Glaciimonas sp. CA11.2: one gene and its partner. The protein of the gene in region 2 interacts with the protein of the main gene of each other region in a pairwise test. Links are inferred from orthologs where the notes say so. Each region holds a gene or a part of one and is shown on either strand. Other genes may lie near its edges. The genes, in order: RGU75_RS01260 and kdsB.

Region 1 (3,396 bases), 3.2 Mb from region 2 along the record:
CGAGAAATCAGCGCTGCCGAACCCGTGAGACGGTTTGGGAGCGTGACCGCAACATCAAGTCGCGGACATACCAAGTCCGACGGCGACTTCAGAAATCAGGCGACGCAACCACACCACGTCGGGCGCAACATGCGAGCGCGTATGCCACAGCATGTAAAACCGCATCTTCGGCATGTCGAAAGGAAGCGGAAATACCTGAATCGGCCAGTCCTTCACAAAGTAATTAGCGAACTGACGACCGGTCGTAAAAATCAAATCTGACTTTGCCAACACATGCGGGACCAATGCAAAATAGGGAATCGCCACCTGAATGTTGCGCTTTAATCCTTGCTCCGCCAAAGCCGCATCAATGCTGCTCCGATGGCCTTCGATGTATGGGGTCGGTGCAAGGTGCGGCATCTCAACGTAATATTTTAGCGTCAGTCCCTTTTTGGCAACCGGGTGATCACGGTGCATCATGCAGACGACTTCGTCCTCAAACAGTTGCGCAAGATGCAAATGCTCAGGCGGATCGGGCCAATTACCGATGACCAGATCCAGCCGTCCGGTCTCCAGCGCATTAGAATAATCCAGCCCAGCATCAAGTGCATGCACCATCAGACTGGCGCCAGGAGCGCGCCGCCGCACTTGTTCAATGATCGAGGGAATCAACAAAACGTTCAGATAGTCCGGCGTTCCTACATGGAATATCCGTACAGTGCTTCCTGCTTCAAATGCTGCTACCGGTGCGCCGATTTTTTCAAATACATCGAGTCCTTCCTTCGCCAGCGCCAATAGTTCCTGCCCGCGCTCGGTTGCTACCATTCCCGTTTTGCCACGCACTAAAATGGCATCGCCGGTCAACTCGCGCAAGCGCTTCAACGTATTGCTGATAGTCGGTTGCGATTGCCCCAACTTAATCGCCGTGCGTGACACACTCTTCTCCACCAGCAAAGTATGCAAGACGCGAAGCAGATAGGTATCGAGATGATGATTAGCGCGAGAAGTCATTAACAGTGGAGGAAAATTGAGTGAACATGAGGCGAACATAAGCCATCGGACAAATATGCCTGACAACTACCAAAAAAGTGTCTTTATACATTCTTGAAGGATAACGGATAAGTGACTGATTGAGTATATTCACATTCGCACAACCCTCATTCGTTTGATGCCTCTTTTCTGCTGTTGGGTGTACGCAATGCGTTGACGAAAAGAGTGCGCATGATTGGTGCACATTTTATGCGCTCCGATTATTCTCATCTCAAGCGGTCTCGGATAAACATTTTCCAACGATGACCGGCATTGAAGGCTTACATAAAGAGATTCACCAAAAATAGGCTCTTTTGAGGCGGCATTACATGATTCAAATTCGATTTCCTACCAACTTTAGACGACCGGTCTAATTTACGCTATACTTGCTAATATCATGCGAGCAACCTACGACATCACCAAACGCCACATACTCGACGCTGGACAGCAAATTATTGCGGTCAAAGGCTTCGCGGGCGTTGGATTAAGCGAAATTCTGAGCGCTGCAGATATTCCAAAAGGATCTTTTTACCATTACTTTGGATCAAAGGAACAATACGGCTGCGCGCTTCTTGAGCAATATTTTGATGAATATCTGGTTAAGCTCAAGCAAATACTGCACGCTCCCTTCGATGCTTCCAATACGGCACAATCAGCACGTTACCGGCTCTTGCAGTATTGGGGAGGATGGGTTGAAAGTCAGTCAAGCCACGACCCCAAGGGACGATGCATGGTGGTGAAGTTGGGCGCTGAAGTTGCCGACTTGTCGGACGATATGCGCATTGCACTGTGCAAAGGGACCAAACGCCTCATGGAGCAGTTGGCTATTTGCATTACCGAGGGCATCACAGAAGGTTCTCTGGATTCTCAGCTTAATCCCGAAAAAACGGCTGAAATGCTTTACCAAATGTGGCTGGGCGCAAGCCTCCTTGCCAAGCTACAACGTGATCGCCGCCCTCTCGAAAACGCCATGGAGACCACCATCAGCGTTTTGAAACAAGGGTAAAACCGCTTCCTTAGCAGTCTTACATTTGTTTACGAGAATCTCCCTGTTCATTCAGCCTATTAACTGAATGCTTTAAACAATCAAAAGCTATTTCTAACCCACATCGCTTGATTTACATGACAGCCCTATTGACTCGTCTTTTAGCTAGTCGACCGGTCTAATTTATAACTAATAAGGAATCGTATGTTTAATTTCGAACTCTATAATCCAACAAAAATTGTATTTGGTCGCGATACCGTCGCCAAACTATCTACATTAGTCCCAACTGATGCGCGCGTATTGATCTTATTCGGTGGTGCAAGCGCACAAAAAAATGGCACACTTGATGAAGTAAAAGCTGCGCTGGGCACACGCGAAGTGCAGGAATTTTCCGGCATCGAACCCAATCCTTCCTACGAAACCCTGATGCGTGCCGTAGAACACGTGCGCCGTGAAAAGATCGATTTCCTGCTAGCCGTGGGCGGTGGCTCCGTCATTGACGGCACCAAATTTATCGCCGCAGCCGCACACTTCGATGGTGAGCCTTGGGATATCGCCGTCAAAGGTGGCGTCAATATAACCAATGCTTTACCTTTTGGGACGGTGTTGACATTGCCCGCCACCGGCTCAGAAATGAACAATGGCGGCGTTGTGACGCGTAAATCAATCCAGGCCAAACTCGCCTTTCATAGCCCGTTGGTTTATCCGCAATTTTCGATACTTGATCCGAGTAAAACCTTTACCTTGCCACCACGTCAAATCGCCAACGGCGTTGTCGATGCCTTCGTGCACACAGTAGAACAATATTTGACCTATCCGGTAAATGGTCAGGTACAGGATCGCTTTGCTGAGGGATTGCTGCTGAGCCTGATTGAAACCGGTCCTCGCGTCATGGCCGAACCCAACGACTATGATGCGCGTGCTAACTTGATGTGGGTGGCGACATTGGCATTGAACGGTTTGATCGGTGCCGGCGTACCGCAAGATTGGGCGACGCATATGATCGGCCACGAACTGACGGCGCAATATGACATTGATCACGCCCGTACCCTGGCAATCGTGTTGCCATCGCTATTGACAGTACAACGCGAAAACAAGCGTGCCAAACTGCTGCAATATGCTGCGAGAGTGTGGAACATCACAGAAGGTAGCGAAGATGCCCGAATTGATCAAGCTATCCAGAACACCCGCGATTTCTTTGAAAGCATGGGCATTAAAACTCGCCTCGGAGATTATGAATTGGGTCAGGCTGCCATTGATATTGTGGTGACACAATTGAGTGCGCACGGGATGACAAAGTTAGGCGAACACAAGGATATTACGCTGGAAGTGAGTCGCAAAATCCTTGAAGGCGCTTTATAGTAAAAGAGACATCCATACCGGATCAGAATGACGTGGCGTAC
Region 2 (13,494 bases):
AAACCGGTCTATTTCATCTAGCAACGCAGCGTCAAATGACGTGCGGTCAGGGTAATCTTTATTGGAGACAACCGCTGTCGGGATACCGTGCGCAGCGGCAAAGGACAAACCACCTGCATCGGCGCGATTGCTTATAACAGCCGCAATTTTGGCCGGCCATTGCTCAGTTTGTGCTGCCCGGACGATGGCTTCCATGTTGCTGCCACGTCCAGAAATAAGGATAACGATGCTTCTCATGGCGCGCATTGTACCCGCTGCGCAGCAGCTTAGGAACGTTGACGCACAAAATGACGTAGAAAATCTTCTTAAATTTGGTCTGAAAGAGACAAAGCGATTTCTAAACCGACGATGCGTTGCAATCGCATTTTGGTTGCTTATTATGCAATACTAAGTCTTGAAACCAAGTTATTGAAAAGAGTAAAACACGCGAAAAGCGACTTTTTTCTCTGCCCAAAAATCCGCACTATCCCGGAACACGTCCAGCAAAATTTCACGAGCCTCTTTGTCAAATTTTTGTGTATTTGGCAATTGCTCTATAACGATGATAAAACCTGGCTGCGGTCCGGCTTTATGCGCAAGATCTGTCAGACAATCGGCTAGTGCATCGAAGTTCTTACCGAAATGTTTAGGAAAATAAAAAGCTTGTGCAATTTTTGAAAGCACCTGTTGTTTGGTCATTGCCTCTGCACAATATGCGTACAGAAAATGTTGGCCCAGACGAACTGCCTCGGTCTGTAATTCAGCCACGCGAAATGCACGGATAGATTGCACTACGTTTGGCGGCACGGTTTTAAACAAACTCATTTTTCCCTCAACTAAATGCAATGATGGGTTGCAGTTTTATACTGAAATCGATATTTGACTATTCCTGAACACGCTTAAAGGAGGCGTAATGGTCATCGGTATAATAATATTCACTCGAAGCGTTGACTGTTCCACCAGAGATAAGTCGGCGAGCGCCGCGGTTCCTTGCTCGCGGTGTTTTTACGGTGAACTCATGATAATAACCACGCTTTTGTTTTGGCAAAAGCCCCTCATAGTTTCCAAACACGACGCCATCTTTCCTATAGGAAAAAGGTCCACCCTGCTTGATCAGCACCAACGTTTGCCGGGCCTCGACGGGGAGTTGCGATAAGGCAATTGTATCGACTAGCAACGGATTGCGGGCAAAAACTTGGACCGAAAACAACAAGCCTATTAGCAGGAGACCAAATTGCTGAAGAAATGGGAGTCGTCGCCGAGCGCTCACAATCGCGAAAATGCATGCGTAAATTGAAGCTACTTTATTTTTCATATTTTTAATAATTTCTGAAGAATCAGCTATTGAGATTAACTTGTTGCAGAAACCCAATCAACACGCATCTACCATCCGTACAAAGTTGATGCCCACTTTCCCTGTATTTAGCCCGATCGCGGGCCTCTCAATGAAAACACTTAATATCAACTCGCGCAGTTTCGGTTAAAAGTTCTGACAGTTCTTCAATAACAAAACAAGAATAGAGCTAAAGATATTTTTTAGCCGGTACGAATTCGGCTAAGCACGAATCAATCGTTCGACACTTGATCGGCAAAAAAATTCACTACATCCTCGCGCCGTGCATACGTATCCTTTTGCCCCATTTGTATTAATTCGCAGGTATAACCTGATTCGAACAATAAATAGGAAGCCAATGCCGCCCCCCTTAATTCGGTTGCACCTATCCCGCCCAGCAATGCACGAATTGATTTCGGGAGGCTACGGATATGACGAATAGCGATGTCATCAATTTGCTCTGACGGCGAAATAATGAGCATTTCAATGGGCTTCAATGGCGTATGCTCGCGTTGCTCCTCAGTGAGAAATGACAGCGTGTGATTAATACGCTCCAGTCGCTCGATATCGACGGCCAGCCCATCGAGAAAAATACTCGATAAAGCATGCCCTGCAATTTGCGCCAAACTAGGGTAATGGGGAAACAGAGGAACATCCATCGGTGGCTGCATCATGCGGCCCGCACCGACTACCAATACCTTGCTCGCGCCAAGATGAATTGCGGGAGAAATGGGAGCCAGTTGTCGCATCGAACCATCTCCAAAATATTCACGCTGACCTTCGCAATAAATGGGAACGGCCGGAAAAATAAACGGGATCGCAGACGATGCCAGCAAATGTTCGACACCGATCTGGTCTCTGATCGCACGTCGCTGGCTGCGCGTCCAGGATTGAATTTCGTGGGCACTCTGGTAAAAGGTCGTGTGCAGACCCGTACTATAAGAAGACGCCGTTACCGCCAGCGCTTTCAAACTCCCGTTAGTCAACGCGGCGTCCAACCCCTTTAAATCTAACGAACGATGTAACAGTGTCACCAAAGGCGTATTGTCGAGCAAGGAACTCGGTGGATGTGCGTGCCATTGACGCAGTAACCAGCCAAACGACAGCAACGAAAGCCAACGCGCGCCCGACCGTAACACGCCAAGCGAATCCGCCCGATAGACATGTTCGACACTAAAATGCTTCCAGACCTGGAGAAGATGATCAACGCCCTCAGAAAAATTATCCGCCCGACACGCCAGCGCAGTAGCATTAATAGCACCTGCTGAAGTCCCGCAAATGATATCGAACGGATTCCGCTTTGGCGCCCACCCGTGCTCACGCAAAATGGCGGAAACCGCATCCAGAACGCCGGCCTGGTAAGCTGCACGCGCTCCGCCTCCGGTCAAAATAAGGCCCACATTTTTTCTGTTCGTCATGATGCCAAGCTTAACAGGGCAACGCATTATTTTTGCAAAGGACCGCAAAAACAAGAAATTCCCCAAATATGTTCGCGCTGATACATACACACAACATATGCACCCAAACGTAGAAGAGAGAGACCAAAGCAAGAAGCGAAAAGCGAAAATCAAGCTTCCAACAACAATCTCACTACGATCAGCGGTTTTTATAAAAAATTTGCGCAATCCTGTGGAGTCGATAACGTGCTATCTGCTTGGCGCAGATAGCCAAAGATTTGATTGCGCCCCCTCAATATCGTGAGGCGTAGTCACTGCCAAAATCATTGGATGCTAATCTCCACTCTCCGTGCCTCTGCATTGTCGCCACTACCGGTGGTTATCTCGGGTTTTTGCAATATGATCCGGTCTTCGGTGACACCACCCATTAACAACAGTGCCTTGACGCTCATGGCGCGCTCTTTGGCGATCTCGGCGTTATTTGCTGAGTTACCAGTGGCATCATGAAACCCTCGCAAGACCAGCTTGGCGTCGGGCCTGGCTTTAGCGGCAGCGATGATAGTAGCCAGCTGATCTGCAGCACCAAACGGGGCATCGCTTTTGCCCTCGGCAAAACGAATCACTGTGACATCGGTTGGCGCGGCAAGCGTACCGGTTACCTGACCATGAGCGGAAGCACCGCCATCAACCGCGCCACTGCTTCCGCTCACTGTTGGCGCTACGACCAAAGGTGTCACCACGACTGCAATAACTTGGGTCGGCGCACTTGCACCACCCAACAGGTTTGCGCCTCCCATCGGCAAAATTGGTACCAGTAATAACGCCACAATATTGATGATTTTGATGAGTGGATTAATTGCCGGTCCCGCCGTGTCTTTATAAGGGTCTCCGACGGTATCGCCGGTCACTGCCGCCTTATGCGCCTCCGAACCTTTGCCACCGTGATTGCCGTCCTCGATGTATTTTTTGGCGTTATCCCAGGCACCGCCGCCGGTCGTCATCGAGATGGCGACAAACAACCCCGTAACAATAGTCCCCATCAACAAACCACCAAGTGCCGCCGGGCCTAATATTAAACCCACCAGAATCGGAACAACGACAGGAAGAAGCGACGGCACGATCATTTCCTTAATCGCAGACGAAGTCAGCATATCCACTGCCTTGTCGTACTCAGGTTTACCAGTACCATCCATGATTCCTTTAATATCACGGAACTGTCGACGCACTTCGACCACTACAGCGCCAGCAGCCCGACCGACCGCTTCCATCGCCATGGCCCCAAATAAGTACGGAATCAGTCCACCAATAAATAAACCAACAATCACAAGTGGATTTGATAATTCAAAGGCGGTACTGTTACCCACCGAATCCAGTGCATGGGTGTAATCAGCAAACAGCACGAGCGCCGCCAATCCGGCCGAGCCAATCGCATAGCCTTTGGTCACCGCTTTGGTCGTATTGCCGACCGCATCAAGCGGATCAGTAATCGCACGCACCGATTCCGGCAAGCCCGACATCTCTGCGATGCCGCCCGCATTATCGGTAATCGGTCCATAAGCATCAAGCGCAACGATGATGCCAGCCATTGACAGCATCGCGGTCGCAGCAATCGCAATGCCGTACAAACCGGCCAGCCAATAAGACGCAAGAATCGCGACACACACCGCGAGCACTGGATAGGCGGTTGACTTCATGGAAACGCCGAGGCCAGCAATAATATTGGTGCCATGACCGGTGGTCGAGGCCTCAGCAATATGACGTACAGGTTTGAAATCAGTGCCAGTGTAATATTCCGTGATGTAGACCATCAGGCCGGTCAGAATGATACCGATTAGTGCAGAACCCATCATCGGCAACACCATCGGAGGCGGTAATAGTAGCCAAGTGACTACCGCGAAGCCAATCAGGCTGAGAATCGCCGCCCACCACAAACCCGTGTACAAAGCCGACATAATTTTTTTGCCGGGCTTGACCTTGACCATTGAGCAGCCAACGATGGAAGCCAGAATCGAGACACTGCCCAGCATCAGCGGATATAGCACGGCTTGTAATTCAAATCCTTTAATCAGCAATGATCCTAACAACATGGTTGCAATCAACGTCACCACGTAAGTCTCAAATAAATCTGCCGCCATCCCCGCGCAATCGCCAACATTGTCGCCAACGTTATCCGCAATCACGGCCGGATTGCGTGGATCATCCTCAGGTATACCAGCCTCAACTTTGCCCACCAAATCGGCCCCGACATCTGCTCCTTTGGTAAAAATACCGCCGCCCAACCGCGCAAAGATAGAAATTAACGAGGCGCCAAATGCAAGACCGATGAGCGGCTTTAAGACATCATGCAGCGACATATCCGGGCGACTAAAAAAAGTAATCAGCAATAAATAGAAAATCGTTACACCAAGCAGGCCTAGTCCGACTACCAACATTCCAGTGATAGCACCGCCACGAAATGCCACATCGAGCGCTTGATTTAAACCTTTGGTGGCGGCTTGTGCAGTGCGCACATTGGCACGTACCGATACATTCATTCCGATAAAACCACACGCCCCGGACAACAGCGCACCGACCAGAAAGCCGAGAGCCGTGACCAGTCCGAGGCCTGGAATAAATCCGATGATGATGAATAGCACCACACCGACGATAGCAATGGTGCGGTATTGGCGAGCCAGGTAGGCTGCAGCCCCTTGCTGAATGGCCGCGGCGATTTCCTGCATGCGCGGGTTTCCTGGGTCTTGCTTTAAAATCCAGCTGCGTGACACCATTCCATATATCACAGCAATAATGCCGCAAGCGATCGCAAACCATAGACCAGATGCCATGTTGACTCCTCCTGTTTTATTACGGACAACCATCACAAAGTAAACAACCACATTAAGTAAATAGGCGTTCCGCCATTTTGGTGGATACGCATCAATCTACAAATCATGTGTACTGAAAAACTTTTTGTTGCCCTTTTATTTTCAGAAGTCGGCCTGGGCTGGCGTGTCTAAAACTAACGGTTATTGATTACTATCCTAACCACATGTGAAATTCTTTACAATCTTTACAGCGCATAGAAATAAAAAAAGCGGACTCATGGTCCGCTCTTTTTTAGGCTTCCAATGCCTTGAAGGCACTGTCGCGAATTTGATCAACAGGTCCAACTCCAACGATTTTGCGATATTGTGGCGCGCCGGGATTTCCTGCCTTAGCCCAGTCACCATAATATTTAACAAGAACTTCAGTTTGCTCGTGATACACAAAAAGACGTTTCTGCACGGTTTCTACTTTGTCGTCGTCACGGAGGATCAACTCTTCTCCAGTCACATCATCAATCCCTTCCACCTTTGGCGGATTGAACTTGACATGGTAAGTGCGACCAGAAGCAGGATGTACGCGTCGGCCACTCATACGCTCAACAATTGCCGCGTCCGGCACATCAATTTCCAGCACGTAGTCAATCGCCACGCCTGCTTCTTTCATCGCATCAGCTTGTGGCACTGTGCGTGGAAAGCCATCAAACAGATAGCCGTTGGCACAATCCGCTTGCTTCAGACGATCTTTTACCAGGCCAATAATAATATCGTCCGAGACCAAACCACCCGCATCCATCACTTTTTTTGCTTCGATACCAAGTGGTGTTCCCGCCTTGACGGCTGCCCTTAGCATGTCACCGGTAGAAATTTGCGGAATGTTGAATCGTTCTTTTATAAAGGTAGCTTGCGTGCCCTTACCGGCACCGGGCGCTCCTAGAAGGATGAGGCGCATATTATGTAGTCCTAAGGTGAGTTTGAAATTTATTTGATGACGCTCATTTCTACACTTTCAATGCTAAATATCTAGACTTACTTTGAAAATCGCAGCGGCGTCATTTTGCAACCATTGTTATAACACGCTAACTTTGCATGAAACTTACCACAAAATTTTACCAAACAGCACTCTAACGGTGCAGTTACGTGGTTTTGTAGATGCTTATTTTACCGAGCCATTACTGTTCTTTTACTGTTTTGCTCTGATTCATTACCGGCTTAAAGCTGGTTTATAGCTGATTTAAAGAAAAATCATAGACCAACTTTAGCCAATAAAGAAACCGCTGAGTCAGCGACGCATTAACAAATTAGTCCTTGAAAAATTGTCGCACGCGCTCCAGGTCTTCTGGTGTATCAACGCCAGCGGCCGGTGCGTCCTGCGCGATATGGACCGCAATCGGAAAGCCATGCCACAACACGCGAAGCTGTTCCAGCGCTTCAATTTGTTCTAATGGCGACACCGTCAGTGTCGGATAAGTTTGTAAAAACGCGTAGCTATAGGCGTACAGCCCGATATGCCGTAATGGTACGTAGTCGCTGGGCAACGATTGTCGCGATTGCGCAAACCCATCCCGGTGCCAGGGAATAGTTGCACGAGAAAAATACAACGCACGACCATGTTTACTGACAACCACCTTCACTACGTTCGTGTTAAAGGCATCCGCGACACTATTAATTGCATGCGCTGCCGTTGCCATGGGCACGCCATCTACAATCTGCGCGGCGGTGGCTGCAATCAATTCTGGATCAATTAACGGCTCATCGCCCTGAACGTTAACCACTACGGCATGTGCCGCCAATCCTAAACCCGCTGCCACTTCCGCAATCCGATCCGTTCCAGAAGGGTGATCAGAACGCGTTAAACGTGCGACAACCCCGTATTTCTCACACGCAATCAAAATGTCGACATGATCAGTTGCGACGATGACCTGAGCAGCGCCGGAGAGCGCCGCCCGCTCGGCGACTCGCACAATCATTGGCTTGCCGCCGAGATCAGCTAAAGGCTTATTTGGCAATCTGGTCGATGCTAATCGCGCAGGAATAATGACAGTAAAGGACATTGGCGATCTTTATAGGGACTATTTGATAAGCTATCTGAGCAGTCACGCAACAGCAGACGCAAACGAAAAGCTAAATAAAATGAAAAGCTAAATTCAGTCGGGCGGCTATCAGCTATGACGGCGCGCCGTCCGAGACCACCAGGTCAGCTGGACTATTCAGATCCCGCGCCTGGTCCGCCCACATAATAGGGATGCCGTCGCGAATCGGAAAAGCGAGCCTGTCGGCGTTGCAAATCAGTTCTAGTGCTTTTTTATCATGCTGCAAAGGCCCTTTACAGATAGGGCAAACTAAAATATCAAGCAGTTGGGTGTCCACGGAGTTTCTCCACAATTTGTTGTATCAGCGCGACGTCAATCTGCGCGGTCACGGGCACAACCCACAAACGCGGGTCGTTTTTGATGGTTTTGATTTGACTACATTTTACTGCATCCTTTTCGGTGATCAGTATGATCTCTGCATCCAGTGCAGCAAAAGGATTCGTCGAAAAATCGTAATGATCCGGCAGCGACAGGGAGTGAAATACCAAACCCATGCCGGACAACATGTTAAAAAACCGTTGAGGATTGCCAATTCCTGCAGCGGCCAGAATCCGAGGTGCCGGCAGTTTGGTCGAAAAATCAGCGATGCGGAAAGTCTGCGAGCGATCACTCAGGCGCTCTGCGACCTCGCCGATCAACTGCATACGGATCGCCGAGCGCGGCAATGAAGTCGGCAAAACTGCCGCTCGTCCCAGGTTCACCACTGTAAAGTCGCGCCTTCGGGACGCCGTTTCACGCAAGGGACCGGCTGGCAATAACCAACCGTTACCATGTCCGCGGCTATCAAACAGCACAATTTCGATGTCGCGCTGTAACCGATAATGCTGTAAGCCATCGTCGGATAAAATCACATCCACCTTCGGATGCGCCTGCAACAATGCTTGCGCCGCTGCAACCCGATTTCGACCCACCACCACGGGACATTGCGCGCGCTGAGCAATCAACAAGGGTTCATCACCGACTTCCGCTGCAACCGAATTCGTCGACACCACGCGTGTTTCAACACTGGGATTGACACCATAACCACGGGAAATCACGCCAGGCGTATATCCCGCCAGCCGTAAGGCTTGTACCAGCCAGATGGTCAAAGGCGTCTTACCTGTACCACCGACGTAAATATTTCCAATCACTATGATCGGAACCGGCAAGCGCGTACTCGCACGCAAGCCGATCACATACGAAATGCGACGTAATCCCGATATACACAAGAATAATAACGATAACGGCCATAGCAAGCACGCCAGCAAACCCCGTCTTTGCCAAGCCGCGGTAAGCACTGATTCGGTCGTGGAGAGCTTACGAGTCAAATGGAATAACCTGTCATAAAAAAGGAATCAAAAGAAATACATTAAAAAACAGAATAGGAACAGAAAGAAGGAACCGTATCTATCATCAATAAACGACCACGCTGCGTCAGGTAATGCTATTGATCGAAAAACCTTGATCGAAATACATCGATCAACATGCGTACAAGCCATGATACAAAGCAAGCAATCCCTGCTTTTTACTACTTGTGGGCGGCTGCCTGTGCAGCAAATGTCACTTTCTCAAAACCAGCTAAACGCGCTGCCTCCAACACATTAATCACCGTTTGATGGGGCGACATCGCATCCGCGTTGATGACAATCACGGGCGTTTCCTTTGACTTATTGGGGTCGCTTTGTGCGGCCGTCTTCAAATCCTGCGCTAATGCCTCAGCATCCCTCGACGACACCTGCTCCTTATTTATCGCATACTGACCTTGCGCAGTCACCGCCACTGTAATACGAAACGGCTCCGCGATCGCCTTGCCTGCATCTGCGGTCGGTAACGTAATCTTTAGCGTGGTTAAGTTGCTGTAAGTTGTTGTGACCATCAAAAAAATCACAATAACCAACAATACGTCAATGAACGGAATCAAATTAATTTCAATTTCTTCGCGCGCTCTACCTTTGCGAAAATTCATACATGATCCTCCTGGCATTGATTCCTGCTTCGGTCTTACCTAAATTCGCACCTAAGTTCGCACCGAAATTGATTTCTGCGTTTTGTCCCATAGACTTTTCAAAACCGTAGTGAGCGGCATCGTCAAACCGCACATGATGCACCAGAACAGATACTGCTCCACCCTGCAATCCGTTCGTCCGTCGTTTGTAATGCCGTCGTCTGACGCTGCGCAGTATACGTCGAAAAATACTTACTTCCGTTCGCCATGGACGATATCGACAAACTTGATCGCCTGCTGTTCCATAGCGACAATGAAACTATCGATCGTGGCCCGAAAATGGCGGTAAAAAACCAGCGTGGGCATCGCGATACCTATGCCAAACGCGGTATTGTAGAGCGCCACTGAAATCCCATGACCCAGTTGCGCGGGATCAGTACCCGCACCATTGGTCGCACCAAAAATTTCAATCATCCCCACCACTGTGCCGAATAAGCCCATCAGCGGGGCGAGCGAAGCAATCGTTCCAAGGGTCGTCAGAAACCGCGCCAACTCATGCGCTGTGGCCATCCCCGCTTCTTCGATCGCCTCTTTCATCATATCGCGTGGTGCATCGACATTACGTAAACCCGCAGCCAATACGCGTCCCAGTGGGGAATTGTTTTCCAGGTTGGTGATCACTTCAGCGTTAGCGCGCCCGTTGTGATAAACCAGGATAACCTCGTGCAACAACTGCGGTGGCAAAATACGCGAGCGACGCAAATAAACCAAGCGCTCGATGATCAATGCAGTAGCGATGACGGAGGCACACAATAACAGCCAGATCGGCCAGCCTGCAGCTTGAATAATGGCAAACAAAAGAAACTCCTTGAGAGGACCGCAGACAGGTCTGTCTAATGGAAGCAGAATGTAAACTGTTGAGGCGAAGTGAGCAAGCCCATCGATCGTTGATTTATTCTATTCAGCTCCTTCATTCCCCGAGCAGGAAAAGTTCCACACATTTTTTGTGAATAAGATTGTGGATAAGTCCTAGTGCAGAAATCTAAATCATTGTTTTAAAAGGTTTATTTATCCCTGCATTAAAAAAGTGCAATGCAGCAAACTAATTCAAGAATATTCCCATTTGCAACCGAGAAAGTTCTCCACAGATTTTGTGGACAACTTTGTGAACAACTCAGCCTTGAAGAATCTAACACGTTGATTCGGTTCATCTTTTTGCCATTGTTCAGAATGGGTAAGTGGTTTGGATTTTTTGTTACAAATAACCAGATGTAAAGTAAATCAGTGGAAATACTATGTTCATAAAAAACTGAGGTATCCGCACATACAGACTTACACTAATGCGCAGCAATAGAAAAATAGTTATCCACAGAATTTGTGGATAACTTTGTGCACAAAGCAGTCTAAAGTAGGCTAAGCACTTGATTAGCAATGAGTTTTGATTCCTGCGCAGTTCGGACGCAAGGGTGGCGTATTCCTCTCCCCCAATTTATGCAATGCCATGATTTCCAGCCCTGGGAGTGAATAAACAGTCGTTTTATGTCTGGCTGACCCAAAAATAAATCGTCAGACCAACTCCAACAAAAATAAAATAGTGTGCCGCAGCATTCCGCATGACTAGAGCACATTGATAGTTATTTAATAATATAAAATGAACTACTAACCCTAATACACAAAACGACAAAATGCATACAAATGTAATTCAAAAGAGGTGATTTATGGTCGTTGATATCATTCTTAGTTTTTAGGTTGATAAACACCAAATTGACAAAAAAATAAGGAAAAACATGAAAACTTTTCATTGTGATAAATGTAAACAACAAGTTTTTTTTGAAAACACCTTATGTTTCAGTTGTGAAAGCACCCTCGGATACCAACCCGAGCAACGTGCGGTCAATAGTTTTGAATTAGTTGAAGATAACAAGTGGCGCAGTCTCAATCCGGCCGATGCCGGACGCCTCTATAAACAATGTAGCAATTATGTCAATCAGCATGTCTGTAACTGGATGCTGGATGCAGATGACGAAAATGAGTTTTGCGCCTCTTGCCAGTTGACAGTCATCATTCCCTCGTTGCTGAAAGAAAAAAACCATCTTTTTTGGCAACGGCTGGAGTCTGCCAAGCGCCGCCTTCTTTATTCTCTTTGGTCGCTGGGTCTTCGCCCACTAACGAAGCAGCAAGATGAAGAGCGCGGGCTAGCCTTTCAATTTCTAGAGGATGGTTTGAGCGAGGAACCGGTGATGACCGGCCATGATAACGGTTTGATTACCATTAACGTGATAGAGGCCGATCCGTCAGAACGTGAGCGCACCCGCGAGCAAATGCACGAAGGTTATCGCACGTTGCTAGGTCATTTCCGCCACGAAAGCGGACATTACTATTTTGATCGATTGATTGCCGGCACTGATTGGATAGACAGTTATCGAGAATTATTCGGCGATGAACGCCAGGATTATGCCGAGTGCCTGAAACTCCACTACGAAAATGGCACGCCGCCTGATTGGGAGAAAAACTTCATCAGCATCTATGCCAGTTCTCATCCGTGGGAGGACTGGGCAGAGACGTGGGCGCATTACTTACACATGATTGATACACTCGAAACCGCTCACACCTGCGGACTATCGCTGAGTCCACCGAAGGCTGCCGAGCCTGAAATGGTCATCAGTGCGCCACCTCTAAAAATCGACTCATTCGAAGAAATAATCGGTAACTGGTTTGCGTTGACTTACGTGTTGAATAGTCTGAACAGAAGTGTCGGTACGCCTGACTCTTATCCTTTCAAATTATCAACGCCAGTGCAGGACAAGTTGCACTTCGTTCACCGGGTAGTACTGGCCCAGGTTAAAGCCAAAGAGAAAGCGAATGCAAAAGCAAAAGCAAAGGTGCAACCGAAACCGAAATTCGAACAGGAGTCAAATCCAAACCCGAAACCGAAGCCAAAATAGAAAGCAAAGCTTAGGACAAGCGTGTCTTAACCTTTTAGTTATCCACAGAAATTGTGGGTAACTTTGTGTACAAGACTGGCCGATTCGCGTTAAGTACTTGATTAGAATGATTTTTATTGGTGTGGATAATATCCGCGCACTTTGTCCAAAAGTACGCTAGCCAGACCATTATTCGCCAAAAAGGCATTCCTGCGCGTCACGTCGGGACTTTTCCACAGATTATGTGGATAACTTTGTGTGTAAGCACCTTCCAACACACTTAAGTCGTTGATTGCAAATACTATTTAGACACTGCGTACAGGTGCAGCAAAAATCGATCACAGTATTTTGGTCATGGGCCTTTCGCGATGCAACCAAGAGCACAACGAGTAAGTGTCTTCCAGACCGTCTTTCGTCGCTTTACGTTCTACAATAGCGCCTTGAATGTGTGGGTAGCATCGCTTCAAATACGCAATCATAGTAATCAGCCAAATAATAAGTCACATTTAAATGCCATTCGAATGACATCCCATTGTGTTTTTGCAAATAAATAACTAAGCCACTCACCGAAGGTCTCAATGCTTTTCGCCCCACCCGCCGACAGTCGCGTCGGCAGCGCACCCGTGCTCTCTGTCTCCGCCCTCAATCAGGCCGTGGCGCGTATGTTAGAACGCAGTTTCCCCTTAACGTGGGTTTCCGGCGAAATATCCAACTTTACGAAGGCGGCCTCCGGTCATTGGTATTTCACGCTAAAAGATGACGGTGCACAAGTGCGCTCGGTCATGTTCAAAGGCCGTGCGCAACATGCCGGATTTACCCCGCGCGAGGGAGATAAGGTCGAGGTACGCGCCCTGGTCACGCTCTATGCACCGCGTGGCGACTACCAACTAAATGTAGAGGCCATCCGCCGGGCTGGCGCTGGAAACCTATACGAAGCATTTTTACGACTTAAAGAAAAACTCAATGCAGAGGGTCTTTTCGATCCTGTTCGCAAGCGCCCTATCCCACAGTTCGTCACCTGTATCGGCGTTGTTACCAGTCTG

Evidence for each region.
Region 1: the proteins of kdsB (region 2) and RGU75_RS01260 interact in binary tests that used the Escherichia coli proteins (3 or more experiments, as listed by UniProt). The link is inferred for Glaciimonas sp. CA11.2 from one-to-one orthologs.

The regions. Positions count from the first base shown.
Region 1 is NZ_JAVIWL010000001.1:304,174-307,569, forward strand. Bases 450-3,209 are described here. They hold RGU75_RS01260 (TetR/AcrR family transcriptional regulator), read left to right. Parts: upstream 450-1,405; coding sequence 1,406-2,014; downstream 2,015-3,209. Other genes in these bases: RGU75_RS01255 (LysR family transcriptional regulator), read right to left, coding at 450-990; RGU75_RS01265 (iron-containing alcohol dehydrogenase), read left to right, coding at 2,198-3,209. Also shown: more of RGU75_RS01255, read right to left, coding at 55-449; more of RGU75_RS01265, read left to right, coding at 3,210-3,355. UniProt on the Escherichia coli protein: Involved in response to both electrophiles and reactive chlorine species (RCS). Represses the transcription of the nemRA-gloA operon by binding to the NemR box.
Region 2 is NZ_JAVIWL010000001.1:3,472,721-3,486,214, reverse strand. What follows is about bases 5,689-8,617. They hold kdsB (3-deoxy-manno-octulosonate cytidylyltransferase), read right to left. Parts: upstream 7,565-8,617; coding sequence 6,812-7,564; downstream 5,689-6,811. Other genes in these bases: lpxK (tetraacyldisaccharide 4'-kinase), read right to left, coding at 7,861-8,617; RGU75_RS15025 (Trm112 family protein), read right to left, coding at 7,677-7,880; adk (adenylate kinase), read right to left, coding at 5,806-6,462. In the rest of the region: purN (phosphoribosylglycinamide formyltransferase), read right to left, coding at 1-237; RGU75_RS15055 (barstar family protein), read right to left, coding at 406-804; RGU75_RS15050 (ribonuclease), read right to left, coding at 863-1,294; RGU75_RS15045 (patatin-like phospholipase family protein), read right to left, coding at 1,546-2,730; RGU75_RS15040 (sodium-translocating pyrophosphatase), read right to left, coding at 3,033-5,534; more of lpxK, read right to left, coding at 8,618-8,910; RGU75_RS15015 (biopolymer transporter ExbD), read right to left, coding at 9,111-9,548; RGU75_RS15010 (MotA/TolQ/ExbB proton channel family protein), read right to left, coding at 9,780-10,385; RGU75_RS15005 (putative zinc-binding peptidase), read left to right, coding at 11,315-12,472; xseA (exodeoxyribonuclease VII large subunit), read left to right, coding at 13,030-13,494. UniProt on the Escherichia coli protein: Activates KDO (a required 8-carbon sugar) for incorporation into bacterial lipopolysaccharide in Gram-negative bacteria.